Regions from separate parts of the Shinella yambaruensis genome, predicted to be linked through region 1. Evidence: predicted binding sites of a transcription regulator. Region 1 holds the regulator's gene; each other region holds the start of a gene.

Region 1 (7,833 bases):
CAACATGATCGGCGCCATTGCCCGCGGCTTCAAGCTGCTCTCGGCGGAAGAGCGCGATGCGCTGTTCAAGGACGGCACCGCCGCCCGCGAGGTGCTGGGCAGCAAGGGCGTGCCGCTCGCGGCCGACCCGGCGCCCTACATGCTGACGGCCGCCGACGACCTCAACCGCATGACGACGGCAAGCAGCACGTTCCTGTCGATCCTCGTCGTGATCGCCGCGCTTGCCGGCGGTGCCTTCGCCTACCGCGCGATCGCGCCGAAATTCCGCGCCCGCAACCGCGTCGAGGGCGTCATGCTGGTCGGCCTCATCGTCGCCTCGTCCATCGCGATCCTGACGACCGTCGGCATCGTCGCGTCGATGGCGACGGAAGCGATCAGCTTCTTCAACATGGTCCCGGCCTGGGAGTTCTTCTTCGGCACGACCTGGGACCCGCGCTTCGCCGCCGCCGGCGCCACGGATTCCTCCGGCCAGTTCGGCCTGATCCCGCTGCTCGCCGGCACCCTCTATATCGGCTTCGTCGCCATGCTCGTCGCCGTGCCGGTCGGCCTCTTCGCCGCCATCTACATGTCGGAATATGCCTCGCGCCACGTCCGCTCGGTGGCCAAGCCGCTGCTCGAAGTGCTCGCCGGCATCCCGACCATCGTCTACGGCTTCTTCGCCCTGGTGACCGTCGGCCCGTTCCTGCGCGACATCTCCGCCCAGCTGAGCGGCCTCGTCACCGGCAACTATGCCAGCTTCATCCAGGCGCAGAGCGTTCTGACGGCCGGTTTCGTCATGGGCATCATGCTGATCCCCTACGTCTCCTCGCTGTCCGACGACATCATCACCGCCGTGCCGCGGGCGCTGCGTGACGGTTCGCTCGGCCTCGGCGCCACCCGCTCGGAAACGATCAAGCGCGTTATCCTGCCCGCCGCTCTTCCTGGCATCGTCGGCGCGCTTCTGATGACCGCGTCCCGCGCCGTCGGCGAAACCATGATCGTGGTGCTGGCCGCCGGCGTTGCCGCCCGCATGCAGCTCAACCCCTTCGAGCCGATGACGACCGTGACGGTCAAGATCGTCAACCAGCTGACGGGCGACCTCGAATTCACCTCGCCGCAGACGCTGGTGGCCTTCGCGCTCGGCATCACGCTCTTCGTCATCACGCTTTGCCTCAACATCTACGCCCTCTACATCGTGCGCAAATACCGGGAGCAGTACGAATGAGCCAGGTCTCCACGAGCCCCTCGATGACCGCCCTCGGCGTCACCGCAAAACCCGAGCGCCGCGATATCGGCCTCGGTCGCCGCTACGCCGCAGAGCGCCGCTTCCGCCTCTACGGCATGGCAGCGATCGCCTTCGGTCTCCTCTTCCTGTTCCTCCTGCTCTTCTCGGTCGTCTCCAAGGGCTACACCGCGTTCCAGCAGACGATGATCACCATCCCGGTCGAGTTCTCCGCCGAGATCATCGACAAGGACAACGAGCGCGCCACCAACCCGCAGAAGCTGGTTTCGGCCAACTATCCGGTCGTTGCGCGCAATGCGCTCGCCAAGGTGCTGGGCGTCGGCGAAGACGACCGTGCCGGCCTGAGGGCGGTCAACGGCATGATCTCGGACAGCGTCCGCGTGCAGTTCCGTAATCTCGTCACCGCCGATCCGTCGATCATCGGCACGACCCGGACCGTGACCTTCCTCGCGCACGGCGACCTCGATTCCGCCTTCAAGGGCCAGATCGACCTCGCCGTGCCGGAAAACAACCGCAAGGTCTCCGACAAGCAGGTCGGCTGGATGAACACGCTCGCCGAAAGCGGCGCGCTCGCCAAGCACTTCAACACCGGCCTGTTCACCAATGGCGCATCCAGCCGTCCGGAAGCCGCCGGCGTCGGCGTCGCGGCCATCGGCTCGCTCTACATGATGCTGATCGTGCTCGTGCTCTCGCTGCCGATCGGCGTCGCCGCCTCGATCTATCTCGAAGAGTTCGCCCCGAAGAACCGCTTCACCGACCTTATCGAGGTGAACATCAACAACCTCGCCGCGGTGCCCTCCATCGTCTACGGTCTTCTCGGCCTTGCCGTCTTCGTCAACTTCGCGGGCTTCCCTCGCTCGGCGGCCCTCGTCGGCGGCCTGGTGCTGACCCTCATGACGCTGCCGACGATCATCATCGCGACCCGCGCCGCGCTGAAGGCCGTACCGCCGTCGATCCGCTCGGCGGCCCTCGGCCTCGGCGCCTCGAAGATGCAGACCGTGTTCCACCATGTGCTGCCGCTCGCCATGCCGGGCATCCTGACGGGCACGATCATCGGCCTTGCCCATGCGCTCGGCGAAACCGCGCCGCTGCTGCTCATCGGCATGGTCGCCTTCGTCGCCGATGTGCCGGCAACGCCGATGGATCCGGCGACGGCCCTTCCGGTGCAGATCTACATGTGGGCGAACGAGGCGGAGCGCGCCTTCGTGGAGCGCACGTCCGGGGCCATCATCGTGCTCCTCATCTTCCTCATCCTCATGAATGTTGGCGCTATCCTGTTGCGCCGCCGTTTCGAACGGCGCTGGTAGAAGGACCGGTCTTATGAACATGATGTCAGAAGCAGCAGTCGAGAAAGCGCTGGACAAGAAAATGAACGACATTTCCTACAAGATGATCGGCAAGGACGTCTCGGTCTATTACGGCGACAAGCGCGCCCTCTACGACGTCAACCTGAACGTCCGCGAGAACACCGTGACCGCGCTCATCGGCCCGTCGGGCTGCGGCAAGTCGACCTTCCTGCGCACGCTGAACCGCATGAACGACACGATCGACGGCTGCCGCGTCACCGGCCGCATCACGCTCGACACGGACGATATCTACGATCCGGCGATCGACGTCGTGGAACTGCGCGCCCGCGTCGGCATGGTCTTCCAGAAGCCGAATCCCTTCCCGAAGTCGATCTACGAGAACGTCGCCTACGGGCCGCGCATCCATGGTCTTGCCAAGTCGAAGGTCGATCTCGACGCCATCGTCGAGCGGAGCCTGCAGAAGGCTGGCCTGTGGAACGAGGTGAAGGACCGCCTGCAAGAGGGTGGCACCGGCCTCTCCGGCGGCCAGCAGCAGCGCCTGTGCATCGCCAGAGCCGTCGCCGTCAGCCCCGAAGTCATCCTGATGGACGAGCCCTGCTCGGCGCTCGATCCGATCGCGACCGCCAAGGTCGAGGAGCTGATCCACGAGCTGCGCGCCAACTTCACCATCGTCATCGTGACGCACTCGATGCAGCAGGCGGCCCGCGTCTCGCAGCGCACCGCCATGTTCCACCTCGGCAACCTCGTCGAGGAGAACGACACCGACAAGATGTTCACCAATCCGGATGACCAGCGCACGCAGGACTACATCATGGGCCGCTTCGGCTGACGGCTAACGGCTGACGCTGAACCCCTGAACCCCGAGTGCATTAAGGACAAAGCCATGTCATCGAGCCATATCGTCTCCATCTACGACGAAGAACTGAAATACCTTTCCCGCCGCATCTCCGAAATGGGCGGCACGGCCGAGCAGATGGTGGCCGATTCCGTCCGAGCGCTCGTCACGACGGATGCCGCGCTGGCCCAGAAGGTCATCTCCGAGGACGTCATCCTCGACACCGCCGAACGCCAGATCAACGACAAGGCGATCGTCACCATCGCCAAGCGCCAGCCGATGGCGGCGGACCTGCGCGAGATCATGGGGGCGATCCGCATCGCCGCCGAGCTGGAGCGCGTCGGCGACCTCGGCAAGAACACCGCCAAGCGCGTCATCGCCGTCCAGAGCTCCGGCATGCCGCGCAAGCTGGCCCGCGGCCTCGAGCACCTCGCCGAGCTCGCGCTGATGCAGCTCAAGGAAGTGCTCGACGTCTACGCCACCCGCTCGATCGAGAAGGCCAAGGCCATCCGCGAGCGCGACGACGAGATCGATGCGATCTATACCTCGTTGTTCCGCGAGCTCCTCACCTACATGATGGAAGACCCGCGCAACATCACGCCCTGCACGCATCTCCTGTTCTGCGCCAAGAACATCGAGCGCATCGGCGACCATGCGACCAACATCGCCGAAACCATCTACTACATGGCGACCGGCTCGCAGCCGGAGGGCGAGCGTCCTAAGGACGATACCTCGACCTCCGTCGTCGCGGCCGGCGTCGCCGACGCGTCCGAGTAAAGAGAGCAGGATTCGCTTCATGGTGCCCAGAATTGCCGTCGTGGAAGACGAGGAGGCTCTCAGCGTCCTCCTGCGTTACAATCTGGAAGCGGAAGGTTTCGAGGTCGATACGATCCTCTCCGGTGACGAGGCCGAGATGCGCTTGCAGGAGCGCATGCCGGACCTCCTCATCCTCGACTGGATGCTGCCCGGCGTCTCCGGCATCGAACTGTGCCGGCGCCTGCGCCAGCGTCCGGAAACCGAGCGCCTGCCGATCATCATGCTGACGGCGCGCGGCGAGGAGAGCGAGCGCGTGCGCGGCCTTGCCACCGGCGCGGACGACTATGTGGTCAAGCCCTTCTCGACGCCGGAACTCGTCGCCCGCGTGCGGGCGATGCTGCGCCGGGCCAAGCCCGAGGTTGTCTCGACGGTGCTGCGTTGCGGCGACATCGAGCTCGACCGCGAGACACACCGCGTCCACCGCCGCACCCGCGAGGTCCGCCTCGGCCCGACGGAGTTCCGTCTCCTGGAATTCCTGATGACCTCGCCCGGCCGCGTCTTCTCGCGCTCGCAGCTTCTCGATGGCGTCTGGGGCCACGACATCTATGTCGACGAACGCACCGTCGACGTGCATGTGGGGCGCCTGCGCAAGGCGCTCAACTTCGCCAACATGCAGGACGTCATCCGCACCGTGCGCGGCGCGGGCTATTCACTGGAGGCCTGAGCGAACGGGATTCCTCCCAAGGACGGAAATGGGCCCTCAGGGGCCTGTTTGCGTTTGTGCGGGGCCGGCGGATGAGGGGCTATCCTGCGCCGCAAACGAAAACGGACCCTTTCGGGCCCGCATCGCATGTCCTGCCGTGGGAAACGTTACCGCATCCGCCGGCGCTCGGCCGAGGGCTGGTAGGCGAGGCGCTGGTGGTAGGTGCAGTAGGGCGAGTTGTCCGGGGACTCGTTGCCGCAGAAGTGGAAGTCGTCGTTGAGCGGGTCGCCGATCGGCCATTTGCAGGTGCGTTCGGTGAGCTGGGTCAGCTCCAGCCGGCGCGACATCGGCACGACCACGTTGTTGCCGTTGGCCGGAACCGGGAGCTGCTCGGCCTGCGTCTCGAAATCGATCTCTTCCTTGGGGATGGTGTTGCCGGCCGGCCGGGCGACGGCACGGGTGGTGACCGGACGGGCCGTGAAATTCGACGGGCGCGGCGTCGCCGGGGCCGGGCGCTTCGGGCGTGCCGCGGCCTGCGTGCCGCCGGCCTTGGCGCGGCCGGGCAGGTTCAGCCGGTGCACCTTGCCGATGACTGCGTTGCGGCTGACGCCGCCGAGCTGCGCCGCGATCTGGCTCGCGCTCAAGCCCTCGCTCCAGAGTTTCTTGAGTTTCTCGACGCGCTCGTCTGTCCAGTTCATGTTTTCGTCTCCGCTCGGCGCCCAGGATGCGGGAATCCCTCGTCGTGTTCCGGACGGGTCCGGAACCTGAACGCCCTAACTCTTTTGGTGACTAGTTCCGCCGCATGCAGTCTAGTAATTGGTCTTCAACCTAGAGACCGGTGGACTCTGTGACAAGAGTCGCCGGAATCCGGGCGAATCGATTTCGGAGTTTTCCCCAACTTGCTGGTCGGGTGTGACTCGATAGAGACACCTTCCGTGCGTGCCGCGAATCCTCACCTTGCGGGATGTTCAGCGCCATTTCGGGCGCGATTTTGTTGACATCCCAATGGGAAATGCCGATAGTGCGGCATGCCGCCGAAAGGCGGCTTTTGGTTTTTCTGAAGCCCGGAAAAGTCAAGCCGCATTCCTGTTTTTCCGCATCTCTTTTCGGAGGATCCGTGCATGGCCGATGTCGCGCCGCTCTATGAAACCTATATGCGTGCGCCGCTCAGGTTCACGCGCGGGGAGGGCGTGTGGCTGATCACCGAGGATGGCGAGCGATATCTCGATTTTGCCGCCGGCGTCGCCGTCAATTCGCTGGGCCATGCACATCCCCATCTCGTCGCCGCGCTGAAGGACCAGGCCGACAAGGTCTGGCACCTGTCGAACCTCTACGAGGTTCCGGGCCAGGAAAGCCTTGGCCGCCGGCTGACGGAGGCAACCTTCGCCGACAAGGTGTTCTTCACCAATTCGGGCGCCGAGGCGCTGGAATGTGCGATCAAGACGGCGCGGCGCTACCATTTCGCCAAGGGTCATGCCGGCAAGTACCACATCATCACCTTCGAAGGCGCCTTCCACGGCCGCACGATCGCGACGATCGCCGCCGGCGGTCAGGAGAAGTATATCGAGGGCTTCGGCCCCAAGGCGCCGGGCTTCCTCAAGGTTCCCTTCGGCGATATCGCGGCCGTCAAGGATGCGATCACCGAGGAAACGGCGGGCATCCTGATCGAGCCGGTGCAGGGCGAGGGCGGGCTGCGCCCGGTGTCGAAGGAGTTCATGCAGGAGCTGCGCCAGCTCTGCGACGAATACGGCCTGCTGCTCATCCTGGATGAGGTGCAGACCGGTGTCGGCCGCACGGGGCGCCTCTTCGCCCATGAATGGGCAGGGGTCACGCCCGACATCATGGCGATCGCCAAGGGCATCGGCGGCGGCTTCCCGCTCGGCGCGTGCCTTGCCACGAACGAGGCGGCGGCCGGCATGGTCGCCGGCACGCACGGCTCCACCTATGGCGGCAACCCGCTCGCCATGGCCGTCGGCAATGCCGTGCTCGACGTGGTGCTGGAAGACGGTTTCCTCGAGCATGTGCGCGACGTCGCGCTCGTCTTCCGCCAGGGGCTGGCCGCGCTGAAGGACCGTTTCCCCGACGTCATCGAGGACATTCGCGGCGAGGGCCTGATGCTCGGCATCAAGGCGAAGATCCCGGTCGCCGACCTGCTGAAGGGCGTGCGGGCGGAAAACCTGCTGGCCGTGCCGGCGGGCGACAACGTACTGCGGCTGCTGCCGCCATTGACCGTGACCGCCGAAGAGGCGCGCGAGGGGCTTGCCCGCATCGAGCGGGCGGCGGAAAAGCTGACGGCCGCCAAGGCCGCGTAAGCAGCGAACGGACAGACAGGACATATCATGGCCAAGCATTTTCTCGACCTTTCCGCCGTTTCGGAAAGCGATCTCCGCGTCATCATGGACGATGCGCACACGCGCAAGGCCGCCAGCAAGGCCGGCACCGAAGCCAAGCCGCTCGCCGGCAAGATGCTCGCGATGATCTTCGAGAAGCCTTCCACCCGCACGCGCGTCTCCTTCGACGTCGGCATGCGCCAGCTCGGCGGCGAGACGCTGTTCCTGTCGGGCACGGAAATGCAGCTCGGCCGCGCCGAGACGATCGGCGACACGGCCAAGGTCCTCTCGCGCTATGTCGATGCCATCATGATCCGCACGACGGACCATGCCCGCCTGCTGGAGCTTGCCGAGCACGCCACCGTGCCCGTCATCAACGCCCTGACCGACCTGACGCATCCCTGCCAGATCATGGCCGACATCATGACCTTCGAGGAGCATCGCGGCTCCACCAGGGGCAAGACCTTCGCCTGGACGGGCGACGGCAACAATGTGCTGCATTCCTTCGTCGAGGGGTCCGCCCGCTTCGGCTACAAGATGAAGATGGCCGTGCCGATGGGCTCGGAGCCCGACGACAAGATCCTGAATTGGGCGCGCGACAACGGCGGCGACATCTTGCTCGGGCATGATCCGGAGGCGATCGTCGATGGTGTCGATCTCATCGTCACGGACTGCTGGGT
Region 2 (7,833 bases), 1.5 Mb from region 1:
CCATGGCCTATGCCGTGGCGGAAGGCGTGAAGTCGGCCGGGGCCGAGGTGACCGTCAAGCGCGTTCCGGAGCTGGTGCCGGAAGAGGTGGCGAAGGCCTCGCACTTCAAGCTCGACCAGAAGGCCGAGATCGCCACCGTCGACGAGCTGGCCAGCTACGATGCCATCATCGTCGGCGCCGGCACGCGCTTCGGCACGGTCGCCTCGCAGATGCGCAATTTCTGGGACCAGACGGGCAGCCTCTGGGCGCAGGGCAAGCTGGTCGGCAAGGTCGGCTCGGTCTTCACCTCCTCGGCCACCCAGCACGGCGGCCAGGAATCGACCATCCTCGGCTTCATCCCGACGCTGCTGCACCACGGCCTCGTCGTCGCCGGCCTGCCTTATGCCTTCCAGGGCCAGATGGGCGTCGAAGCCGTCAAGGGCGGCTCGCCCTACGGCGCTTCGACGATCACCGACGGCGACGGCTCGCGCCAGCCGTCCGAAATCGAACTGGACGCCGCCCGCTTCCAGGGCGCCCATGTCGCCAGGATCGCGGCCAAGCTTTCGGCCTGACGTTCTCCTGAAACGTCGCCGAACAGAGCGGCGCGGCCTGCATAAGGCCGCGCCGCTTTTCGTACCCGCCCGCAAACCGCGCGAAATGCGGGTATCCGGTTCCTCGATCGTCCAACATCCGAAGGTTCGGCTTCATCGCTCTCTTTCCGAAATGGGAAAGGCCGGAGATTTCCGGGACGCCCTATTGACGAACCTCCTCGACTTTCCGAAAAGCGGGGCACGCGGGCGTGGCGAAACTGGTAGACGCAAGGGACTTAAAATCCCTCGGCCTTGGCTGTGCGGGTTCGATCCCCGCCGCCCGCACCATGCGGCACCCATGGGGTGTCCTTTGTGGCGGTGATTCGCAGCCGGTCGGTGAAAGGACAGAGCGGCGCCGGTTGCGTGGCTCCTGCGGTCGGAAACCGTCGTTTTTCTGCCGATGCCAGGGCGGTCTGTGCCGGTCTTGCAACACAGTTGCATCCTTCGGCGCCGAAGAGGCGCAATCTATAGGCGAAGTCTTGCCAGGTAAAAGAACTTTCGCTTTTTTAGCGCCCAATGTTTCAATGTGGAGCACCATTGGGGGGCGTAGATGAAATTTCCGAAATACCTGACGAAGGCCTATCTCCAGAAGACCTACGGTTCGCTCAGCGGCGTCGGTGATTTTACGGTTACGCTGACCAAGTTCAGCAAGACCGCCACGACCCTGAAGGCCACCGTTGAAGTCGACAGCAGCTTCGGCGACAGCAAGACCGACATCCTGATGAAGGTCGGCAAGACCACGACGAGCCTGAGTCTGAAGATCGAGGCCGAGGGCTATAGCAGCAAGCTGGCCTATTCCACGGCGCAGACGAAGGCCGGCCTTACCATCAAGGCGACCTACACCGACAGCTTCAATACGAAGATGAACTACAGCCTCAACCTTGAGAAGGATGGGGATTTCAGCAAGTTCAAGCTGGTTTACGCCCTCGGCACCGAAAAGATGACCATCACCTCGACGAAGATTTCCGGCGATGTGGTGACGTTCAAGGCGGTGGACGGTGACGGTGACGTGATCGGCACGGCCAAGATCAACCTCAAGGCCTTCGGCAGCTATTACGACAAATCCGACAAGTATCTCTTCGATTCGTCGAAGACGGCCGAACTCTTCAGCAAGATCCAGCTCAAGTTCACCAGCGTGAAGAAGGCGGGCGAGCCGGCGGACGACGATCACAGCGGCGCCGACGCGTTCGTCTTCAAGAAGATGGCGGCTCCCGACGGCGACCACGACACGGCCGCCTTCGCCGCCCGTCCCTTTGCCATTGAGGATGCCTCGGATGCGGCGGGCGCCGATGCGTTCCACTTCGCAGCGGCGCACGATCTGGGCCAGCCGGTCCACGCATCTGATCTTTTCTGATCCGTAATTGAAAACGGCATGACCGGAACGGCGGGAGCGGCAACGCTTCCGCCGTTTCCGTTTGGGCTCGCCTCAGCCGGTGACGGCGTTGATGGCGAGGAAGAAGAGGGCGGAGATCGCGGCGGCGGACGGCAGCGTGATGATCCAGGCCCAGACGATGTTGCCGGCGATGCCCCAGCGCACGGCAGTGACGCGGCGCGCGGCGCCGACACCGATGATCGCGCCGGTGATCGTGTGCGTGGTCGAGACCGGGATGCCGAGCCAGGTGGCGGCGAAGAGGGTGATCGCTCCGCCCGTCTCCGCGCAGAACCCCTGCATCGGGTTGAGGCGGGTGATCTTGGAGCCCATCGTATGGACGATGCGCCAGCCGCCCATCAGGGTGCCCAGCGCCATCGCCGCCTGGCAGGTGATGACCACCCAGAAGGGCACGTGGAATTCGTTGCCGAGATAGCCCTGCGAGAACAGCAGCACGGCGATGATGCCCATGGTCTTCTGCGCGTCGTTGCCGCCATGGCCGAGCGAATAGAGCGAGGCCGAGATGAACTGCATGACGCGGAAGGTGCGGTCGACGGCGAACGGCGTCTGGCGCACGAAGAGCCAGGAGACCGTGAGCACGAGGATGAGGGCCAGCAGGAAGCCGATGGCGGGCGACAGGAAGATGGCGCTCGCCGTCTTGATGAGGCCGCTCCAGACGACCGCGTCGAAGCCTGTCTTGGCAAGGCCCGCGCCCACGAGGCCGCCGATGAGGGCGTGCGAGGAGGATGAGGGGATGCCGAAGATCCAGGTGACGACGTTCCAGATGATCGCGCCCATCAGCGCCGCGAAGATGACGAGCGGGCTGACGATGCCGGGATCGATGATGCCCTTGCCGAGCGTCTCGGCGACATGCAGGCCGAAGAACAGGAAGGCGATGAAGTTGAAGAATGCCGCCCACATGACGGCATATTGCGGGCGCAGCACGCGCGTCGAGACGATCGTGGCGATCGAGTTCGCCGCGTCGTGCAGGCCGTTCAGGAAATCGAACAGCAGCGCGATGCCGACGAGGCCGACGAGCAGCGGAAAGGCGAGGGTGGCGTCCATCAGACGTTCTCGATCACGATACCGCTGATTTCATTGGCAACGTCCTCGAAGCGGTCGACGACCTTCTCGAGCTCGCCATAGATCTCGCTGCCGATGATATAGGCCATCGGGTCGGTCTTGCCGTATTGCCTGAAGAGGTCCTTGAGGCCCTGGTCGTGCAGCTCGTCCGAGCGGCCCTCGACGCGGGTTACCTCTTCGGCGATCGTGCTGAGGCGGCCGGCATGCACGCCCACCTTGTCGAGCAGCGGAATGGCCTCGGCGATAAGATGGGCGGCCTTGACGACCGCTTCGCCCATTTCCTGCATGCCGGGCTGGAAGCTCGTCTGCTCGTAGAGGCGGATGGTCTTGACCGTCTTGTGCATCATGTCGATGGCGTCGTCCATCGACTGGATCAGGTCCTTGATGTCGCCACGGTCGAAGGGCGTGATGAAGCTGCGGCGCACGGCGAGCAGCACCTCGCGGGTGATGTCGTCGGCCTTGTCTTCCAGTTCGACGATGCGGTTGCAGTGTCTTTCCATGTCCGGCCCGCCGGCAAGGAGCGACTGCAGGGCTTCGGCGGCGCCGACGACGGTGCGGGAATGCTGCTCGAAGAGATCGAAGAAACGGTCCTCGCGCGGCATGAGTTTGCGAAACAGCGAAAGCATGGGTGCCCCTTACGTGGCTGGGGTTGTCATGCGGCTGTCATAATTGACCGTCAATCCTCTGGAAAGCGCCGATTCCGGCTTGTCACAATTCTCTGCGTGCCTGTGGAAAAGTCGGTCAGGGAACGATCTTGAAGGGCTGCTCGCTGATCGCGACCGCGCCGCTTGCGGCATCGCGGAAGCGGTAGCGCAGCACATAGTCGCCGACCGGCGGGCCGCTGAGATTGAGCGTCAGTTTGGCGAAGACCTCCTGGTTGCGCACGCTGCCCTTGAAGTCGAAGGAGCCGAAGGCCTTCTGCTCGGCGAGCACCGTGCCCTTCGGATCGAGCAGTTCCAGGTCGACGGTGAAATGCGATTCGAGCAGGCCCCCGTCGGCCGGCCGCCAGGTGAGGCCGACCGGCTCGACATAGGAGATCAGCGCCTCGCCGGCCTTGAAGCTGGCTTCCGGTCGCACCGCATACATGCCGTAGCCCTCCGGCGCGGCCGAAACGAAGACGGCCTTGCCGATCGAGAAGGGCAGGGTGGCTGCGAAGGCCCCGAAGGCATCGCGGATCGTGTTGTGCGCGCCGACCGTGTCGCCGGCCGCGGCCTGTTCCTCCGCCTTCTTCGCCGCATCCGCGAGGGGACCGGCAAGGGCGAGCGTGGGTGCGAGCGCGGCGACAAAGGTCATGCGCAACAGGGACTTCGACACGAACATTCCGTCTTCCTCCAGCCGGTTGGCGGCAGGATGCGAAGAAGCATGGCAACAGTCAAGAACGCCCGCAGGTCGTCGCGCGATCAGTTCTTCCAGAAGAGCGGCGTCAGGATGACGAGCACGGTCAGGATTTCGAGGCGGCCGAGCAGCATCAGGAAGGAGAGCACGTAGAGCGCCGCATCGTGGAAGACCGCGAACGTGCCGGCCGGGCCGATCGCCTGCGTGATGCCGGGGCCGACATTCGACAGCGAGGTGGCGGCCGCCGAGACGGCCGTCAGGACGTCATAGCCCATCAGCCCCAGCACGATCGCCCCTACCGCGGAGAGCGCCACATAGGTGATGAAGAACAGGAAGACGCCGCGCTGGAAATCGGCGTCGACCGTCATCGGGCCGTAGCGGACGGCATGAATGCCGTCCGGATAGATCAGGCGGTAGAGGCCGGTGCGGATGAAGTTGAAGAGGATGATCAGGCGATAGGCCTTCAGGCCGCCGGAAGTGGAGCCTGAACAGCCGCCCATGAAGGTGGCGACGAAGGCGAGCGCCACGATGAAATGGCCCCATTGCGTATAGTCGTCGCTGGCAAAGCCGGTCGTCGAGAGAATGGAGGCGACCGTGAAGAAGGAGTGGGCAAGCGCCTCGTGGAAGCTGACACCATTCTCCAGCCGCTGGAATATGCTGGCCGCGAGCGCGAAGAGCACGAGATAGCCGAGGAAGACGCGGATCTGCGGATCGCGCCAGGCATCGATGCGTCCGCGCACGACGAAGAGGATGAGCAGCGAGAAGGGCAGGCTGGAAAGCGTCATGAAGAAGGTGGCGGCCCACAGCAGCGGCAGGCTCTTGAAATAGCCGAAGGAGGCGTCGTGCGTCGAAAGCCCGCCGGTCGCGACCGTCGACATGGCGTGGTTCAGCGCGTCGAAGCGGTTCATGCCGAGCGCGGCATAGATCACGGCGCACAGCAGGGTGATGCCGATATAGAGGGCGAGGAAGGCGCGGGTGTAGCTTGCGATGCGGGCGAAGGGCTTGTCGGCCGTGTCCGAGGATTCCAGCTTGAAGAAGGACATGCCGCCGACGCGCAGATACGGCATGATGAAGAGGCCGAGCGCGAGGATGCCGATGCCGCCGAGCCAGTGCAGCAGCGAGCGCCACATCAGCACGCCGGGCGGCGCATGGTCGAGGCCGACGATGACGGTGGAGCCGGTCGTGCTGATCGCCGAGACCGATTCGAAGAAGGCCTGCGCGAAGGTGAGGTCCAGCGAGGACAGCCAGAGCGGGATGGCGCCGATGATGCTGCCGGAAAGCCAGAGCATGTTGACGACCAGAAAGCCCATGCGCTTGTTGAACGGCGGCGGGCCGGCGCGCGTGGCCGCGGCGGTGGTGAGCGAGAGACCGCCGGTCATGAAGGCGGAGAGAAAGAAAACCTCCGAATCGGGGTGGCCGTAATAGACGTCGATGAGTGCCGGGATCAGCATCGCCACGGAAAGGTAGATCCCGCTGATCGCTGCGATGTTGATGGCTGATCGGAAGATGGTGGCGTTCAAGTTCTGGTCTCGAAGAGGCCATGGTGGCCAGGGCGGGTGGTAACCGTCGCGTCGATATGCCATAGCCTTTGCATCGTCCAAACTCAAGGATGGCGCGGCGGCGCGGTCCATCCGGTTCGGGCGGGTTCTGCTTCGTGGGCCCCGCGGCCGCGGGGCGTCGGAAAGGTTTGAAGAATGACCGGCTTTCCCTGCCTCTGTCCTCTCCCGAAGGCAAGACACGCAGCATTTTGAACCCAATCCTATCGAACACGGACCAGAGCATGACATCCGACGTCGACACGGCCATGGAGGCCCTGCGCGGACTCTTCCCCGAAACGCCGCTCCAGCTGAACGAACACCTTTCCGCCCGCTACGGCGCGGAGATCTACCTCAAGCGCGAGGACCTCTCGCCGGTGCGCTCCTACAAGATCCGGGGGGCGTTCAACTTCTTCCGCAAGGTTCTCGCCGACGATGCCGGTGCGCGCAGCTTCGTCTGCGCCTCGGCCGGCAACCACGCGCAGGGCTTTGCCTTCGTCTGCCGCCATTTCGGCGTGCCGGGCGTGGTCTTCATGCCGGTGACGACGCCGCAGCAGAAGATCGACAAGACGCGCATGTTCGGCGGCGACTTCGTGACGATCAAGCTCATCGGCGACTTCTTCGACCAGTGCTACAAGGCCGCGCGCGACCATGCGGAGGCGACCGGCGCGCTGATGGTGCCGCCCTTCGACCATGCCGATATCATCGAGGGGCAGGCGACGGTGGCCGCGGAATTCGTCGCGCAGCTGCCCGATGGCAGGCTGCCGGACCTCGTGGTGCTGCCGGTCGGCGGCGGCGGCCTTGCCTCCGGCATCACCGGCTATCTCGACGGCAGGATCGGCCCGTCGAGCTTTGTCTTCTGCGAGCCGGCCGGCGCGCCGAGCCTGCGGCGCAGCCTCGAAAGCGGAACCGTGGTGACACTCGACCAGGTTGACAATTTCGTCGACGGTGCCGCGGTCGGCCAGATCGGGGCGCTGAACTTCGCCGCGCTCAGCCGCTTTTCCGCCGACCAGGTGATGCTGCTGTCGGAAAACGCGATCTGCGTGACGATGATCGACATGCTGAACGTCGAGGGCGTGGTGCTGGAGCCGGCCGGCGCGCTGTCGCTGACGGCGCTGGACGCGCTGGGCCGGGAGGCGCTGGAGGGCAAGACGGTCGTCGCCGTGGTTTCCGGCGGCAATTTCGATTTCGAGCGCCTGCCCGACGTCAAGGAGCGGGCCATGCGGCATGCGGGGCTGAAGAAGTACTTCATCCTGCGCCTTGCCCAGCGCCCCGGCGCGCTGCGCGATTTCCTCAACCTGCTCGGCCCGGACGACGACATCGCCCGCTTCGAATATCTCAAAAAATCCGCCCGTAACTTCGGTTCGATCCTCATCGGCATCGAGACCAGGGCGCCGGAGAATTTCGCCGCGCTGAAGAAGGCCTTCGACGGCGCGGGCCTGCGCTACCAGGACATCACGGAAAACGAGATTCTGGCCAATCTCGTGATCTAGCGTTCCGCATCCGCCTGCCGCGGCCTTCTGCCGAAGGGTGGAAGGGCGCGGCCAGGAGGCGAGTATCCACAGCTCTCCCCTTGGAGGCTGCCGCGGCCTGTGTTAGCAATCGGCCATGGCATCGTTCTTTTCAAAACTCTTCGGTCGCGGCGGCGACTCGGCAGCTCCGGCGAAAGTCGCGGAGGAAACCGAGGCCTACAACGACCTCACCCTCGTCGCGGCCCCCATTGCGGAAGGCGGGCAGTACCGCCTTGCCGGCAGGATCGAGAAGCGGGATGGTGAGCGGGTGCTGACCCGCAGCTTCATCCGCGCCGATCTCTTCTCCTCGCGGGACGATACGGTCGCCTCCACCTTCCGCAAGGCCAGGCAGATTGTCGACCAGCACGGTGCCTCGCTCTTCGGCGACGGCGTGGAAAACCGGCAGGTCTGAACGTCGCCGGGCGGATTTT
Region 3 (7,833 bases), on a different replicon from region 1:
CCGTCTTTCGGCGGGCGGGAGTTTGGAGAAGGGGGCGACGTGTCGAAACGCATTCTGAAGCTCGTTCAGTCCGACGACCTCCGGCGCTCCAAATCCGACAGGCTGATCGCCCACTATATCGAGCGCAACATCGCCGAATTGCCCTTCGAGACGGCGCGCTCCATCGCCCAGCGCCTCCAGGTCTCGCCGATGACCATCGGGCGCTATCTCCGCCGCATGGGCTTCGACGGGCTCGACGAACTGAAGAGCGAACTGCGCCGCGGCGGCTCCAACCCGGCCTGGGAGGTCAAGGGGCCGGTCGCCTCGCTGGAGCAGGACCGCAAGGAGGGAAAGCTTCTTGCCGGCCTCATCCAGCAGCAGATCGACAATCTCGGCCAGATCTACGCCATCACCAGCGCGCCGGAATGGCAGCAGACGATCGACGCGCTGATCGGCGCAACGGAAGTCTATGTCGCCGCCTATCAGAACGTGCGCGGCATCGCCCAGTATTTCGCCAGCCAGCTTTCCTATACGCGCCCGCGCGTGCAGTTCGTCGACGGCCTCAACGGCACCTATGCGGAACTGCTTGACGGCTCCGTCGAGGGACGGCTGCTCTTCCTGCATGACGTGCGCCGCTTTGCCGCCAAGGCGCGGCCGCTCGCGCTGGAGGCGCGGCGGGCCGGCGTGAAGGTCGTTCTGCTTACCGACGAGTTCTGCCCCTGGGGGCCGGAGGTCTCCGACATCTGCCTCATCGTGCCCGGTTCGCACGGGCCGCTCTGGGACGGCGCGGCCACCATGACCGCCGTCATGGACCTCATGCTCAGCAACATCATCGTCCTGAAGGGCGACGAGGTGAGCGAGCGCGTCGACACGCTCACCCGCCTCCAGGATGTCTTCGGGGATTTCGAGAGCTGAGCGCCTTGACGCTGCCGAGCACGGCGGACTAAGGATGGGGAGACGGTTCCCCGAAGGATGACTCCCAGGGGATTAATAGGGAACACGGTGCGGACGGCCCAACAGGGACCCATTCCGTGGCTGCCCCCGCAACTGTAGGCGGATTGCCGCCTGTCCTTAGGACGCGTCTTCGCGTCATGCCACTGCGGTTTCCCCGCGGGAAGGCAGACAGGCAGCAGATATCCGTGAGCCAGGAGACCTGCCGTCGTCGAGCCAATTTCCAAGTCACGGGCGGGGATGCCCGGAACAGGAGACCCTATGACGACCCTGGCTGCCGGCGACGGCGGAATCCCATTCGTTTTCTCCCGACCGCAATCGACCCGCCTTTGTCGGCGCGTCGGCTGAGCCCGCACGCTTTCACTCATCCGGGAGACACCCATGACCACTCTGCCTGCGGCCGCACGCGCCGCAACCTTCATTTCCGCGCTGGCCGGCGCCGCCGTGCTCGTCCTGTCCTCGGGCGCCGTGCGGGCGGCCGCGACGCAATATCCGCTGACGCTGGAAAACTGCGGCCGCAGCGTGACGTTCGAAAAGGCGCCGGAGCGCGCCGTCTCGCTCGGCCAAAGCACGACGGAAATCCTCTACCTGCTCGGCGTCGGCGAGCGCATGGTCGGCACGGCCGTCTGGATCGGTCCGGTTCTGGCCGGTTACGAGGATGTCAACGCCAAGGTCGAGCGCCTTGCCGACAACGACCCGAGCTTCGAGAGCGTCGTTGCCAAGAAACCGGACCTCGTGACGGCGCAGTTCCAGTGGCATGTCGGCCCGGAGGGCATCGTCGCGACGCCGGAACAGTTCGAGGAGCTGAACATCCCGGTCTATACCTCGCCCGCCGATTGCGTCGGCAAGGACAATTCCGGCGGCGGCGACGGCGTGCGCAAGACCGTCTTCACCATGGACCTGATCTACAAGGAAATCAGCGAGCTGGCGCAGATTTTCGATGTTCAGGAACAAGGTGAGAAGGTCATCGCCGACCTCAAGGCCCGCGAGGCGGCGGCGCGCCAGAAGATCGCCTCGGCGGACGGCAAGCTCTCCGCCGTCTTCTGGTTCTCCAGCGCCGAACTCGACATCGACCCCTATGTCGCCGGCCGCAACGGCGCGCCGGGCTACATCCTGTCGGCGCTCGGCATCCGGAATGTCATCGAGAGCGACGAGGAATGGCCGACGGTCGGCTGGGAAACCATCGCCAAGGCCGATCCGACGATCATCGTCGCCGGCAAGATGGAGCGCCGCCGCTTCCCGGCCGACGATGTCGCCGTCAAGCACCAGTTCCTGAAGTCGGATCCGGTCGCCAGCCTCATGCCGGCCGTCAAGAACGGCCATGTCGTCGACATGGACGCCCAGGCGATGAACCCGACGATCCGCACGATCGAAGGCATCGAGGTGCTCGCCGACGCCGTCGAGAAGGCTGGCCTCGCAAAGTGACGGCCGATCGCCCCATCCTGCTTCGTGCGGGTGCCGCCTTCGCGGCGCTCGTGCTGCTCGCCGCCGCGCTCGGGGTGGGCGCGGCGGTGGGCGAGACGGCCATTCCGCTCGATATCGTGGCGAAGACCCTGGCGAACCGCCTGTGGCAGGCGGGCTATGCGCTTGAGCCGATCGACGAGGGCATCGTCTGGAACTACCGGCTGAGCCGCGCGATCGTCGCCGCCTGCTGCGGCTCGGCCTTGGCGCTTTCCGGCGTCATCCTGCAATCGCTGCTGCGCAATGCGCTGGCCGATCCCTACATCCTCGGCATTTCCGCCGGCGCCTCGACAGGGGCGGTGAGCATCGCGATCCTCGGCTTCGGCGCCGGTCTCCTGACGCTGCCGATCGGGGCCTTCATCGGCGCGCTCATCGCCTTCGGCTTCGTCAGCGCGCTCGCCGTGCGCGCCGGCCGCGGCACGGGCGCGATCATCCTGGCGGGCGTCGCCGGGTCGCAGCTCTTCAACGCGCTCACCTCCTTCATCGTCACCAAGGCGGCCAATGCCGAGCAGGCGCGCGCCATCATGTTCTGGCTGCTCGGCAACCTTTCCGGCGTGCGCTGGCCGGATGTCGGGCTGGCCGTGCCGGTCGCGCTTTTCGGCCTTCTCGTCTGCCTCTGGCATGCCCGCGCGCTCGATGCCTTCACGTTCGGCACGGAATCGGCGGCCTCGCTCGGCATTCCGGTGCGCCGCGTCTATGTCGTGCTGATCGCCGTTTCCGCCGTCATGACCGCCAGCATGGTCAGCATGGTCGGCTCGATTGGCTTCGTCGGCCTCGTCATTCCCCATGTCGCGCGCATGCTCGTCGGCGTCCGGCACGGGCTGCTGCTGCCCGCCTCGGCGCTGATCGGCGCCATCTTCATGATCGCCGCGGACGTGCTGTCGCGCATCATCATCCCCGGCCAGGTGCTGCCCATCGGCGTCATCACCGCCCTGTTCGGCGCACCGGCCTTCGCGCTCATCCTCAGCCAGAGGAGATCGGCCCTGTGACGCTCTCGGCAAAAGGCCTTTCCTGGTCGGCCGGCGGCACGACCATCCTGTCGGATGTCTCGCTCGACGTGCACCCTGGCGAGTTCCTGGGCATCATCGGCCCGAACGGCTCCGGCAAGACCAGCCTGATGGCGCTGATGGCCGGTATCCGCAGGCCGCAGGCCGGCGCGGTGACGCTCGACGGCAAACCGCTTTCCGCCCATGGCCGGCAGGCGATCGCCCGCCGCATCGCCTTCGTCGAGCAGCAGGCCGAGACCACCGAGCGCATCACCGCGCGCCAGGCCGTCAAACTCGGCCGCACGCCCCATCTCGGCGCGCTGACGCCCTGGTCGCGGGCGGACGACGCCATCGTCGACCGGGCGCTGGAGGAGGTCGACATGGCGCACTTTTCCCGCCGGCTCTGGCACACGCTCTCCGGCGGCGAGCGCCAGCGGCTGCATATCGCCCGCGCGCTCGCCCAGCAGGCGCCGATCCTCCTTCTCGACGAGCCGACAAACCACCTCGACATCGGCCATCAGATCAGCCTGCTCCAGCTGGTGCGCGAGCAGGATTTGACCGTCGTCGCCGCGCTGCACGATCTCAACCACGCCGCCATGTTCTGCGATCGCATCGCCGTCATGCAGGGCGGCCGCATCGTCGCGCTCGGCACGCCCGCCAAGGTGCTGGAACCGCAGCGCCTCGCCGACGTCTTCGGCGTCACCGTCGATGTCGAACGCGACAGCGCCGGCGGCTGCTTCATCCGCTATCGCCGGCCGGAACCGCGGCCCGCCAAACTCAAGCTCGTTGCAGAGGCATGATGAAAACCCGTTTCCTCCTCGCTGCGGCCTTCGCCGCTTTCCTCCATGCCGCTCCCGCCGCCGCCGAAACGTTTCGCGTCGAGATGCGCAATCGCGGCGAACGGGGCTCCATGGTCTTCGAGCCGGATTTCCTGGCGATCAAGCCGGGCGACAGCGTCAAGTTCATCGCCACTCACAAGAGCCACAATGCCGCGAGTATCGAGGGCATGGTTCCCGAGGGCTATGCGGGCTTCAAGGGCAAGATCAACGAGGAGATCGAGGTGACCTTCGACCAGCCGGGTTACTACGGCATCAAATGCTCGCCGCATTTCGGCATGGGCATGGTCATGCTGGTCAAGGTCGGTGAAGCGGAGCTGACGGAGGCGATCCGCAAGGTCGAGGTGCCGGCCCGCGCTCGGCCGCGCTTCGATGACATCTTTGCCCGCATCGATGCCGGCGAGGGGCGGTGATGCACGGCCCCCGCGCCAACAGCCACCTCAAGGAGGACATTCGCGACTACTGGTCGCGGCGCTCCGAAACATTCGACCTTGCCTTCGGCCATCGTATTCCCGACGGGCCGGAATTCGACGCCTGGGCGGCGGCGATCCGCGAAAACCTCGGTCCTGAACCGCGCCGCGTGCTGGAGCTTGCTTGCGGCACGGGGGAGGTGACGCGTCTCCTTCTCTCCCTCGGCCATGAGGTGACGGCGCTCGATTTCTCCGAGGCGATGCTGGCGGTGGCGCGGAAAAAACATGCCGGGGCGAGGGGGCTTCGCTTCCTGCTCGCCGATGCGGAAAATCCGATGGAGCCGGACGAGAGCTACGATGCGATCGTCTGCCGCCATCTCGTCTGGACGCTGACGACGCCGGCCGAGGCCTTTGCGGAATGGCACCGCATGCTGAAGCCCGGCGGCACGCTTCTGTTCTTCGACGGCGACTGGGCCGCGCCGACCCGGCTCGGCCGGCTGGCGAGCCGGGCCATCGCCGTCATCGACAGGGTCGTCGGCGCCGATCCCCACTATGACGGGGCGATGAGCGCGCGCCATGCCGACATCATGGAGCGGCTGCCCTTCGGCGAGGGGTTGACCGTCGAGCGCGTGCTGCCGCTGCTGGCGGCGGCAGGATTCCGCGACATGACGATCGGCTCGCATGCGCCCATCGCAAAGGCCCAGCGCCGCACGGCGGACCTGCGCAACAGGCTGCGCACGCTGCTTTACCGCCGTTTCATCCTTTGCTGCCGGAAGCAGCCGCGTCCGGTTCCGGCTCCACCGTCAGCTTGACCCGGTCGGCGGCAAAGCGCGTGCGCGAGAACTGGATCGGAACGCCGTCGAGGTCGGTGTTGACCGCCGTCGCCACGAGGATGATCGCGCCGGGCGAGAGCTTCAGGTGGCGGATGTCGTCGCCTTCGGCATGGACGGCGGATATCTCGGTCGATCGGCGCACATAGTCGGACACGCCGAGCTCCTGGAAGGAGGCGGTGATGGAGCGCGTCCTGTTGTAGGCCGCGTCGATCCCGGTAAAGCGATCGGCCGGGAAATAGTGCGTCCCGCAGGAGACCGGGCGCCTGTCGGCGCTGTTCACCGTTTCAAGCCGCACGCAGGGGGCGCCGGGCGCAAGGCCGAGCGCCGCGGCGACGGCGGCGGGCGCGGCCTCCGTTGCGGCCGCGAGCAGCCGGCCTTCCAGATTGCGCGTCTGGTTGCCGAGGCCCTGCGAGAAGCGGGTGCGGCGGGAAATCGGGAAGCGCAGCCGGTCGCGCCGTTCGATGCGCGTGCCGATGCCCTGGATCGGCCGGACGATGCCCTCTTCCGCAAGCGCCGCCATGGCGCTGCGCACCGTGTGCCGGTTCACGCCGAAGCGGGCGGCCAGCGCCATTTCCGGCGGCATCATGCCGGTCTCGTCGAAGTCGCCATTGTTGATCGCCAGGCGCATGAGATCCGCGATCTGCCGCCAGAGCGCCACGCCCGATTGCCGTTCCACCATTTCCGCCCCCGCGAAACCCCTTGTCACATCACACTGTCACACCCTTGTCATTCCCGCCGATTAAGACGAAACTCAAGATGTTCGGTTGTCTAGATTAATAGACATTTGGAGATGAGGCAATGGCATCCATTCAGAAATCCGCCGAGACCGCCGAGGCGGGTGAACGGCAGACGGCGATGAGCCTGCTCGCGAAGGCGAGCCGGGCCGAATTGCAGGCGGCGTTCGACGCGCTCGACGACAAGCCGGCCGCCCAGCCCGTGCGCGGCCCGGAAACGGGGCTCGTCATGGTGCGCGGACGCATCGGCGGCGGTGGCGCGCCGTTCAATCTCGGCGAAGCGACGGTGACCCGCGCAAGCGTCCGCCTCGACGACGGCACGGTCGGCCACGGCCAGGCGCTCGGCACGGATGGCACGAAAGCGCGGCTCGCGGCGATCTTCGATGCGCTCTTCCAGCAGCCGGCCCGCAGGGCCGAGGTGGCGGCGCTGCTTGACGCCGTCGCCGCGCGCATCGCCGGCGAGGATGCGGAAAAGGCACGCCAGACGGCCGCCACGCGCGTCGATTTCTTCACCATGGTTCGCGGAGAGGACTGATGACATTGGATACGCTCGCCTTTGCCGGCGGTTTCAAGGAGCCGGTGTTCGAGGCGCAGGCCGCCTTCCGCACGCTGATGGACTGCATGGCCCGGCCGGGCACGATCGGCCGCATCGATGCGACCGTCGTGCCGCCCGCGCCGCTGAATGCGACGGCCGGCGCCATCGCGCTGACGCTCTGCGACCACGATACCGCCGTCTGGCTCACCCCGGCGCTTTCCCGTTCGGCGCTGCCGGGCTGGCTCGCCTTCAATGCCGGCGCGCCGGTGACCGAAGAGCGGCAGAACGCACGCTTCGCCTTCGTGGAAAAGGACGCCATGCTGCCCAATCCCAGCCTCTTCGCCCAGGGCACGCAGGAATATCCGGATCGTTCGACGACGCTCGTGGTCGAGATCGCTTCCTTCGAGGGCGGACGGCCGCTCGTGCTGAAGGGGCCGGGCATCCGCACCGAGGCGGAGATCGCGCCAGTGGGTCTTTCCGACATGTTCCCGCATTTCTGGTCGGAGAACCGGCAGAATTTTCCGCGCGGCGTCGATCTGATCCTTGTTGCGGGCGAAGAAATCCTCTGCCTGCCGCGCACCACCGTGCTTCGCGTGAAGGAGGCGTGAGACCATGTACGTTGCCGTCAAGGGTGGCGAAGCCGCCATCTCCAACGCCCACCGCCTTCTCGCCGACCGCCGTCGCGGTGACCGCTCGCTGCCGGCCATCGGCATCGAGCAGATCGTCGCCCAGCTCGGCCTCGCCGTCGACCGCGTGATGGCGGAAGCATCGCTCTATGACCGGGCGCTCGCGGCGCTCGCCGTCCGCCAGGCCCGTGGCGACATGATCGAGGCGATCTTCATCCTGCGCGCCTATCGCACCACGCTGCCGCGCTTCGGCTATTCGAAACCCGTGGAGACCGGCGATATGATCGTCGAGCGCCGCGTCTCGGCCACCTACAAGGATTTGCCGGGCGGCCAGCTCCTCGGGCCGACCTTCGACTATACGCACCGCCTGCTCGATCCCTCGCTTTTGACGGACGAAGCGGTGGAGGCGCCGCTGGAGCGCGAGGAGGCCGGCGAGCCGGTCATGCGCGTCTCCGACATCCTGGCCGGTGAAGGCCTCGTCG
Region 4 (7,833 bases), 2.0 Mb from region 1:
CCTGCCGTCGACCTTGATGTCGGTCTTCGCGTAGCGGCCGTCGTCATAGGGGCCGTGGCCCTGCAGGGTGACGGTGAAGAAGAAGAACGGGTCATCCTGCATGTCCGCCTGGCGGATGAGCTCCTTCGTCAGCGCCTCGTCGGAGGTGAAGTTGCCGCGCTTTTCCAGCGGAGGCATCTTCTCGACGTCCTTGAAGGTCTCGAAGCCGAAGGCCTTGTAGACGCTCGTGCGGTTCCAGAACCAGCCGGAGAACGGGTGGATGGCGCGCGCGGTATAGCCTTCCGCCCGGAAGAAGGTGGCGAGCGAAGGGATCGGCTTGCGCACATATTGCTGGTAGGGGATCGAGCCCATCGGCAGGAAGGCGTTGGAAAAGCCCGTCAGCGCCTCGAACTCGACATTGGCGGTCAGCCCGCCGAATTCCGGGGAGAAGACGCCGCCGCCCTGGTTCTCGCGGATCACCGGCATCGGGTCGGCCGAGAGCTTCACGCTTTCAAGGCGTGTCGGGTCCCACAGCGATTCGCTCATGACGACGATGACGTCAGGCTTGCCGCGGTGGCTCGTGCCGACCGGCATGGGCTTTGACGGGATCTTGTCGATCGCCTCGGTCATGTAGCCGGCAGGAGTCTGCACGTTGGCCATCGGCAGGTTGATGGCGAACGCCATGACGAAGCCGTTGTGGCGATAGTTCTCCGCCTGGTCCCACATGATCGGGAAGACCTTCAGCCGGTCGCGGACCCAGGAGAACTCGTTGTAGTCCATGACGGAGACGAAGCCGGCCAGAAGCGGCAGCGCGACGGCAAGCCGCGTCAGGCGCTCCTTCTTCGTCAGCGGCCGGAAACGGCGCCAGGCGAAGACCCAGAGGCTGACGAGGCCGACGACCGAGGCGAGGACGGCGAGCGCGAGAAGGGCGGCCGTCCACGGCCGGTCCTGCACCAGCACCGGCATCAGCTCCAGGATCTGGCGGCCGAAGAGCAGGTCCGTCGGATAGAGCGGATCGGTGAGGAAGACCTGCTTCTGCTGGGAGATCACGCCCATCAGCACGACGAGCGGCGAGACGAGCAGGACGGCCTTGTGCTGGCGGCCGATCAGTGCGTCGATGGCGAGGTAGAGCAGGAAGAAGACGCCGGTCGTCGTCCAGGCCGGCTGTCCGGGATTGGTGAAATAACTCCATGTCTGGTCGAGCGAGCCGCGCGTGACGAATTCGACGACGACGACGGTGAGGAGCGCGAGAAGCCCGGAAACGGCAAGCGAACGCAGGACGGCGAGCGCCTTGGCGTGACGCGCGAAGAAGCCTGCCTCGGCGGCGATCTCTTCGTTTGCATTGATCGCCACGGTGGCGGAGGTGAGCAGGGCCAAGGCCGTCTCCAGATTTCATGAAAGTTTCGTGTATCTGTCATACGGTTGTCATCTTGAACAGGAGATGAACGTTTTCTGCAACGTTCTTCCCCTGTTTTGGTTCCTGCGTCGCAGGGCTGCGGTGGCGCGCCGAACCCCTTGAAAACCGGACATTTCCGCCGAAAGCGCCGGCAAAGGTTCCGCCCTTCATTCCCAAAACGCCCGTCATGCTCTAAAGAGCTTGTCGACCGTTCGAGAGTGCGACAGCGACGCGCGGCCGCAGGCTCGGGCACCAGCAGGAGATGGGTCCGCAGACATGACTTCCGATCAAGACATGACCTCAGATCAGGGCAGGGCGACGCTGCGCATCGCGGTTGCGCAATTGAACCCGACCGTCGGCGACGTCGCCGGAAACCTCGCCAAGGCGCGCGCCGCCCGCGAGGACGCCGCCCGGCAGGGCGCCGACCTGCTGCTCCTGACCGAACTCTTCATCTCCGGCTATCCGCCGGAAGACCTCGTGCTGAAGCCCGCCTTCCTGAAGGCCTGCCGGCGCGCCGTCGACGATCTCGCTGCCGATACCGCCAGGGGCGGCCCCGGCGTCATCATCGGCTTTCCAAGGCAGGACGAGACGGGGCGCTACAACGCGGTCGCCGTCATCGACGGCGGCAAGGTGATCGCGGTGCGCGACAAGGTGGACCTGCCGAACTACGGCGAATTCGACGAAAAGCGCGTCTTCGACCAGGGCGCGATGCCGGGTCCTGTCAATTTCCGCGGCGTGCGCCTCGGCATCCCGATCTGCGAGGACATCTGGGGCGATCTCGGCGTCTGCGAGACGCTGGCCGAGAGCGGCGCGGAAATCCTGCTGTCGCCGAACGGCTCGCCCTACTATCGCGGCAAGGTCGACATCCGCCACCAGGTCGCCCTGAAGCAGGTCATCGAGACCGGCCTGCCGCTCATCTACGCCAACCAGCTCGGCGGCCAGGACGAGCTGGTCTTCGACGGCGCCAGCTTCGCCTTCAACGCCGACAAGTCGCTCGCCTTCCAGATGAGCCAGTTCGAGGAGACGATCGCGCTGACCACCTGGAAGAAGCGTGCGGACGGCTGGGTCTGCGACGGCGGGCCGACGTCGCGCATTCCCGAGAAGGAGGAAGCGGACTACCGTGCGTGCCTGCTCGGCTTTCGCGACTACGTCAACAAGAACGGCTTCAAGAACGTCGTGCTCGGCCTGTCCGGCGGCATCGATTCGGCGATCTGCGCGGCGATCGCCGTCGACGCGCTCGGCGAGGAGCGGGTGCGCTGCATCATGATGCCCTATCGCTATACGTCGAAGGATTCGCTGAAGGACGCGGCCGATTGCGCCCGGCTGCTCGGCTGCCGCTACGACATCGTGCCGATCGAGGCGCCGGTGACCGGCTTCCTCTCCTCGCTTTCGGAGCTCTTCGAGGGCACCGAGGAAGGCATTACAGAGGAGAACCTCCAGAGCCGCGCGCGCGGAACCATCCTCATGGCGGTCTCCAACAAGTTCGGCTCGATGGTCGTCACGACCGGCAACAAGTCGGAGATGTCGGTCGGCTATGCGACGCTCTACGGCGACATGAACGGCGGCTTCAACCCGATCAAGGACCTTTACAAGATGCAGGTCTACGCCATTTCGCGCTGGCGCAACGCACATGTGCCGCCGGGCGCGCTCGGGCCGACGGGAGAGGTGATCCCGAAGAACATCATCGACAAGGCACCGTCCGCGGAGCTGCGCCCCAACCAGACCGACCAGGATTCGCTGCCGCCCTATCCGGTGCTCGACGACATCCTCGAATGCCTGGTGGAGCTGGAGATGAGCACCGAGGAGATCGTCGCCCGCGGGCATGACGCGGCGACCGTGCACCGGATCGAGCACCTGCTCTACATCGCCGAATACAAGCGCCGCCAGTCCGCCCCGGGCGTGAAGATCACCAAGAAGAATTTCGGTCGCGACCGGCGCTACCCGATCACCAACCGCTATCGCGACCGGGGGTAGGGCGTGGACGGGCCTGCCGACGCGCCGGCCGCTCGCCCGGCCTTCACCGAGGAGGAAATCCGGCTGATCCGGCTGTGGTCGCTGAGCGACCTTTCGGCCGGACGGCAGCTTTCGGCGCAGATCGCCTATTTCGCGACGCCGGCGGTTTTCGGCCTCTACGGCCTTGCGACCGGCGGCCTCGTCGTCCTCGGCGTCGCCTTCCTCTCCATCCTGCTTCTCCTCGCCTGGGGTTTCGTCACCACCTGGCGCGACCAGCGCAACCTCGTCCTGATGCAGTCGATCTGCCGGAAACTCTCGGCGGGCGAGGAGAGGGAGCCGGCGGGCTTCCCAGATCCGGCCAGCCGGAGTTAAGTTTTCGCTCACCAGCCCGCTTAAGCGAATTTTGCCGTCTGTCAGCTAGCCTTCGTTCAACAAAGCCGGGCAAACCGGCGGGGGACAGGCAGGGAAACAATGACGGGCAAGGCGCAAGGGGGCCGCGCGACGCGGCGACGCGGGGTTGGTTTGGCGATCCGCACGGCGGCGGTGATGATCGTCCTGCTCTTCGGGGCCGCCAATTATCTCGTGCTCGACTATGCGATCGAGCGGGCCGACAGCTTCGTCGCCGAGACGGAGCGCACGCTGGTACGCAACGAGTTCAGCCACCAGATCGACCAGGTGGTGCAGTACCAGAGCCAGATTTCCTTCTGGGACAAGACCTTCGACGAACTGAAGGACGGCATGCCGGGCGATGCCTTCGTGCGTGACCAGATCCGCGACTGGATGTGGGCCGACTTCGGGTTCTCCTGGATGATCTTCACCACGCCGGGCGGCGAGAAGGTGCTCGGCGTCCATCGCGGCGACAAGGTCTCCGAACGCAAGGCACGCGAGAAGCTGCACTGGGTGAGCGACCTCACGCTGAAGGCGGAGCGGGCCTACCGGGAGGCGCTGTCGCCCGACCGCGGCGGCTGGCAGGTCGAGGGTGCCAGGGAGGATCCCGACCTCCTGACGCCGGCGCTGCCGCAAATCCACGTCTCCGGCATGCGCCTCATCGACCGGGTCATGAGCATCGTCGTCGTGCAGGCGGTCATTCCGAAGTCGCTCTACATTCCCGCAAGCCGGATGCAGCCGACGTTGCTGATCACGGTCAAGCCCGTCTCGCAGAAGATGCTTCTGAACACCGAGCGGCGGCTCGGCGTGCACGATCTCGGCTTCACGCCCATCGTGACGCAGGAGCCGGGGCTGGTGATGACGCCGGTCGGCGCCGACACCTACAATCCGATGGTCGCCTCCTGGCGGCCGAACATGCCCGGCACCTTCGTGTGGAAATCGGCGCTGCCGCAGATCGCGATGTTCGTGCTGGTCTTTGCCGGCGTCATGCTCTTCGTCACGCTGCGCTTTTCCGCGCTCGTCAAGGCGCTGCAGCGCAGCGAGGCGCAGAACGCCTTCCTCGCGCGGCACGATCCGCTGACGGGACTGAAGAACCGCAGCGGCTTCGACGAGGAGGTGCGCCGCGCGATCCGCAAGGGCGAGGCTAGGCCCTTCTCGATCCTCGCGCTCGACCTCGACCGGTTCAAGGCCGTCAACGACCGGTACGGCCATGCGGCGGGCGATGCGGTGCTGCAGACCGTCGCCCGGCGCTTTTCCGAGCGCATCGGCACGCTCGGCTCGGTGGCGCGCCTCGGCGGCGACGAGTTTTCCGTGCTGCTCACCGGCGACTTCAGCCGGGAGGCGCTCCTCGATCTCGCCGAAAGCCTCGTGCGGGATGCGCAGACGCCGATCGCGCATGACGGGCAGCTTCTGGCGATCGGCGGCAGCGCGGGCATCGCCCAGTTCCCCGACCACGGCAGCGGCCTGCATGACGTGATGGTGATGGCGGATGCCGCGCTCTATGCGGCCAAGAATGGCGGGCGCAACCGCGCCGTCCATGCGGGCGATATGGGCCGCGATGCGGTTGCCGAGGCCGGCACGGCGCGCGCGGCTTGAGGCCGCTTGTGCTGAAGCTCCCTAGCGCCTTGTTTCCACAGGTTTTCTGGTCAGGGGTCTCTCACATCGCGGCTGACCTTCGGCAAAGGCAATCGGGCCAGCTCGCTTCGGCCTCCAGAAATGAGTTGAGAAACAGTTGGATAGAGGCTTTGCTTGCTGAAGTGAGTCAGGTGCCGGTCGGCTTCTTGCGGTTCGCCGGGAAGCGCCGGCCGGTTTGCGAGGGAGGCATGGCATGAGCGAGGGTGCGCGGCTGGACGGCAAGATCGCCGTCGTCACGGGAGGGACGCAGGGACTGGGCGCGACGATCGCCCGGCTCTTTGCCGAGCGGGGCGCGGCGGGCCTCGTCATCTGCGGGCGCAATGCCGCCAAGGGCGAGGCGAAGGCGAGGGAGATCTCCGGCGCGACGGGCGTGGCGACGCTCTATGTGAAGGCCGATCTCGGCGCGGTCGAGGATGCGCGCGCGGTCATTGCCGCCTGCGACGAGGCCTTCGGCCGTGTGGATGCGCTGGTCAATGCCGCGGCCATCACCGACCGCGGCACGATCCTCGATACGAGCCCCGAGCTCTTCGACCGCATGTTCGCGGTCAATGTGCGTGCGCCGTTCTTCCTGATGCAGGAGGCGATCAAGGTGATGCGGCGCGAGAAGACCGAGGGCACCATCGTCAATATCGGCTCGATGTCGGCCAAGGCCGGCCAGCCCTTCATTTCCGCCTATTGCGCCTCCAAGGGCGCGCTGGAGACGCTGACCAAGAACACGGCCTATGCCGTGCTGCGCAACCGCATCCGTGTCAACGGCCTCAATATCGGCTGGATGGCCTCGGAGGGCGAGGACCGCATCCAGCGCGAATTCCACGGCGCGGCCGACGACTGGCTGGCCAAGGCCGCGGCAAGCCAGCCCTTCGGGCGGCTCGTCGATCCGGCCGAGGTGGCGCGGGCCAGCGCCTATCTCTCCTCGCCGGAATCCGGCCTGATGACCGGCTCGGTGATCTGCTTCGACCAGTCGGTCTGGGGCGCCTATGACGGCTCGCCCCATCCGGAGGCGCCGCTCTGAGGCGCAGACGCGGCGACGTGTGGCGCGGACGGGCTTGATCGCGCCCGCGCGTCGTGCGCATATCCTCCGCGTCAGGTGCCCGCTCCGGCGGGAGAATCGGGAATCCGGTGCGGGCGGAAAGCCCAGGTCCGGAACGTGCCCAACGCTGTGACGGGGATGGTCTGCGCCATGAAAGCCTGAATCGATTCAGGCTTTTGCCACTGGTTGTTCAACCGGGAAGGCAGGCGTCGGCCGCGTGACCCGAAGTCAGAAGACCGGCCTGGCACGATAGACCGAACCGCGCGGACGGCGGCAGGTCGTGACGCATTGTTGGGGAGATGACGATGCGAAGCGAACCCTTGGGCCCTCTGGTCCGGGCGGGCGCCTTTTCCCGCGAGGAAAGGCAGGCCGTCTACCGTGCCATCGAAACGCGCCGCGACGTGCGCGACCAGTTCCTGCCCGATCCGCTGCCGGACGATCTCGTCGGCCGCCTGCTGCAGGCCGCCCACAATGCCCCGTCCGTCGGCTTCATGCAGCCGTGGAACTTCCTTTTGGTGCGCGGCGCTGAGACACGGCGGGCGGTGCATGCGGCCTTCCTGAAGGCCAATGGCGAGGCGGCGGCGATGTTCGAAGGGGAGCGGCAGGCGCAGTATCGCGCGCTGAAGCTCGAGGGCATCCTGAAGGCGCCGCTGTCGATCTGCGTCACCTGCGATCCGACCCGCGGCGGCGCGGTGGTGCTCGGGCGCACGCACAATCCGCGCATGGACGTCTATTCCACGGTCTGCGCCGTGCAGAACCTTTGGCTGGCGGCGCGGGCGGAAGGCGTGGGCGTCGGCTGGGTCAGCATCTTCCACGACAGCGACATCCGTTCGATCCTCGGCATCCCCGAGCATGTGGAGATCGTTGCCTGGCTCTGCGTCGGCTTCGTCGACCGGCTCTATGGCGAGCCGGAACTGGCGGTGAAGGGATGGCGGCAGCGCCTGCCGCTGGAAGAGCTGGTGTTCGAGGAGCGCTGGCCGGGGGAGGGCGTCAGTTGACGCCGGCATCCACCGGGCGGCCGAGGTCGATGGCGGATTCGTTGGCCGGCAGGAAGACCGGGCCGACCGTGCGCACCTTGCTGTTCGCCGGGTCGTAGTCGCGTTCCTCGACCTTCGCCGGCACCTTGACCGGGGTTTCCACCTTCTTGGGCAGGGTGCGGATGGTGGTGATCGAGCCGGTCTCCGCCTCGTCTCCCGCGCCGGCGCGGGCCGTCTCGCCCTCGCCCTTCAGCGCTTTCTCGCGCTTGATCATCTCCTGGTAATAGGCAGAAAGATTGCAGCCGCAGGTGCCGGGCTTGGAGAGGTCGCGCGTGCGGTAGGAGAAGGCGTTCGGCATCTCGTAATAGGGCCGGCCGGTGACGGTGGAGGTCATCTGCTCGGTTTCCTGGCCGCTGGTCATCGACTGGTAGAACAACTCCGTCTCGGTCTGCGGACACATCATCGCGCAGACCTTC

The links. Region 1 encodes PhoB, which activates phosphate uptake and scavenging genes when phosphate is short. Its sites were predicted from a motif close to TGTCATNNANCTGTCAT; they were not measured.
Region 2: WMC41_RS08065 (DUF47 domain-containing protein) is a predicted target of PhoB. The motif match lies at 3,672-3,688, and genes of this name have one in related genera.
Region 3: phnF (phosphonate metabolism transcriptional regulator PhnF) is a predicted target of PhoB. The motif match lies at 6,170-6,186, and genes of this name have one in related genera.
Region 4: WMC41_RS10440 (LTA synthase family protein) is a predicted target of PhoB. The motif match lies at 1,392-1,408, and genes of this name have one in related genera.

The regions. Positions count from the first base shown of each region.
Region 1 covers NZ_CP150638.1:124,638-132,470, forward strand. The annotation lists gene pstC (phosphate ABC transporter permease subunit PstC) at 1-1,204, shown strand, start outside; gene pstA (phosphate ABC transporter permease PstA) at 1,201-2,529, shown strand; gene pstB (phosphate ABC transporter ATP-binding protein PstB) at 2,543-3,358, shown strand; gene phoU (phosphate signaling complex protein PhoU) at 3,413-4,141, shown strand; gene phoB (phosphate regulon transcriptional regulator PhoB) at 4,161-4,844, shown strand; gene WMC41_RS00695 (GcrA family cell cycle regulator) at 4,991-5,521, opposite strand; gene WMC41_RS00700 (aspartate aminotransferase family protein) at 5,945-7,135, shown strand; gene argF (ornithine carbamoyltransferase) at 7,163-7,833, shown strand, end outside.
Region 2 covers NZ_CP150638.1:1,629,716-1,637,548, forward strand. The annotation lists gene wrbA (NAD(P)H:quinone oxidoreductase type IV) at 1-551, shown strand, start outside; tRNA gene WMC41_RS08050 (tRNA-Leu) at 773-857, shown strand; gene WMC41_RS08055 (hypothetical protein) at 1,120-1,923, shown strand; gene WMC41_RS08060 (inorganic phosphate transporter) at 1,996-3,003, opposite strand; gene WMC41_RS08065 (DUF47 domain-containing protein) at 3,003-3,647, opposite strand; gene WMC41_RS08070 (hypothetical protein) at 3,763-4,341, opposite strand; gene WMC41_RS08075 (TrkH family potassium uptake protein) at 4,422-5,876, opposite strand; gene ilvA (threonine ammonia-lyase) at 6,137-7,384, shown strand; gene WMC41_RS08085 (HlyU family transcriptional regulator) at 7,500-7,814, shown strand.
Region 3 covers NZ_CP150639.1:623,655-631,487, forward strand. The annotation lists gene WMC41_RS25280 (MurR/RpiR family transcriptional regulator) at 40-894, shown strand; cobalamin riboswitch at 921-1,154, shown strand; gene WMC41_RS25285 (ABC transporter substrate-binding protein) at 1,312-2,355, shown strand; gene WMC41_RS25290 (FecCD family ABC transporter permease) at 2,352-3,380, shown strand; gene WMC41_RS25295 (ABC transporter ATP-binding protein) at 3,377-4,177, shown strand; gene WMC41_RS25300 (pseudoazurin) at 4,174-4,626, shown strand; gene WMC41_RS25305 (class I SAM-dependent methyltransferase) at 4,626-5,435, shown strand; gene phnF (phosphonate metabolism transcriptional regulator PhnF) at 5,380-6,135, opposite strand; gene phnG (phosphonate C-P lyase system protein PhnG) at 6,255-6,725, shown strand; gene phnH (phosphonate C-P lyase system protein PhnH) at 6,725-7,333, shown strand; gene WMC41_RS25325 (carbon-phosphorus lyase complex subunit PhnI) at 7,338-7,833, shown strand, end outside.
Region 4 covers NZ_CP150638.1:2,101,791-2,109,623, reverse strand. The annotation lists gene WMC41_RS10440 (LTA synthase family protein) at 1-1,356, opposite strand, end outside; gene WMC41_RS10435 (NAD+ synthase) at 1,670-3,349, shown strand; gene WMC41_RS10430 (hypothetical protein) at 3,353-3,700, shown strand; gene WMC41_RS10425 (diguanylate cyclase domain-containing protein) at 3,851-5,311, shown strand; gene WMC41_RS10420 (SDR family oxidoreductase) at 5,544-6,362, shown strand; cobalamin riboswitch at 6,419-6,639, shown strand; gene bluB (5,6-dimethylbenzimidazole synthase) at 6,686-7,378, shown strand; gene WMC41_RS10410 (DUF2865 domain-containing protein) at 7,371-7,833, opposite strand, start outside.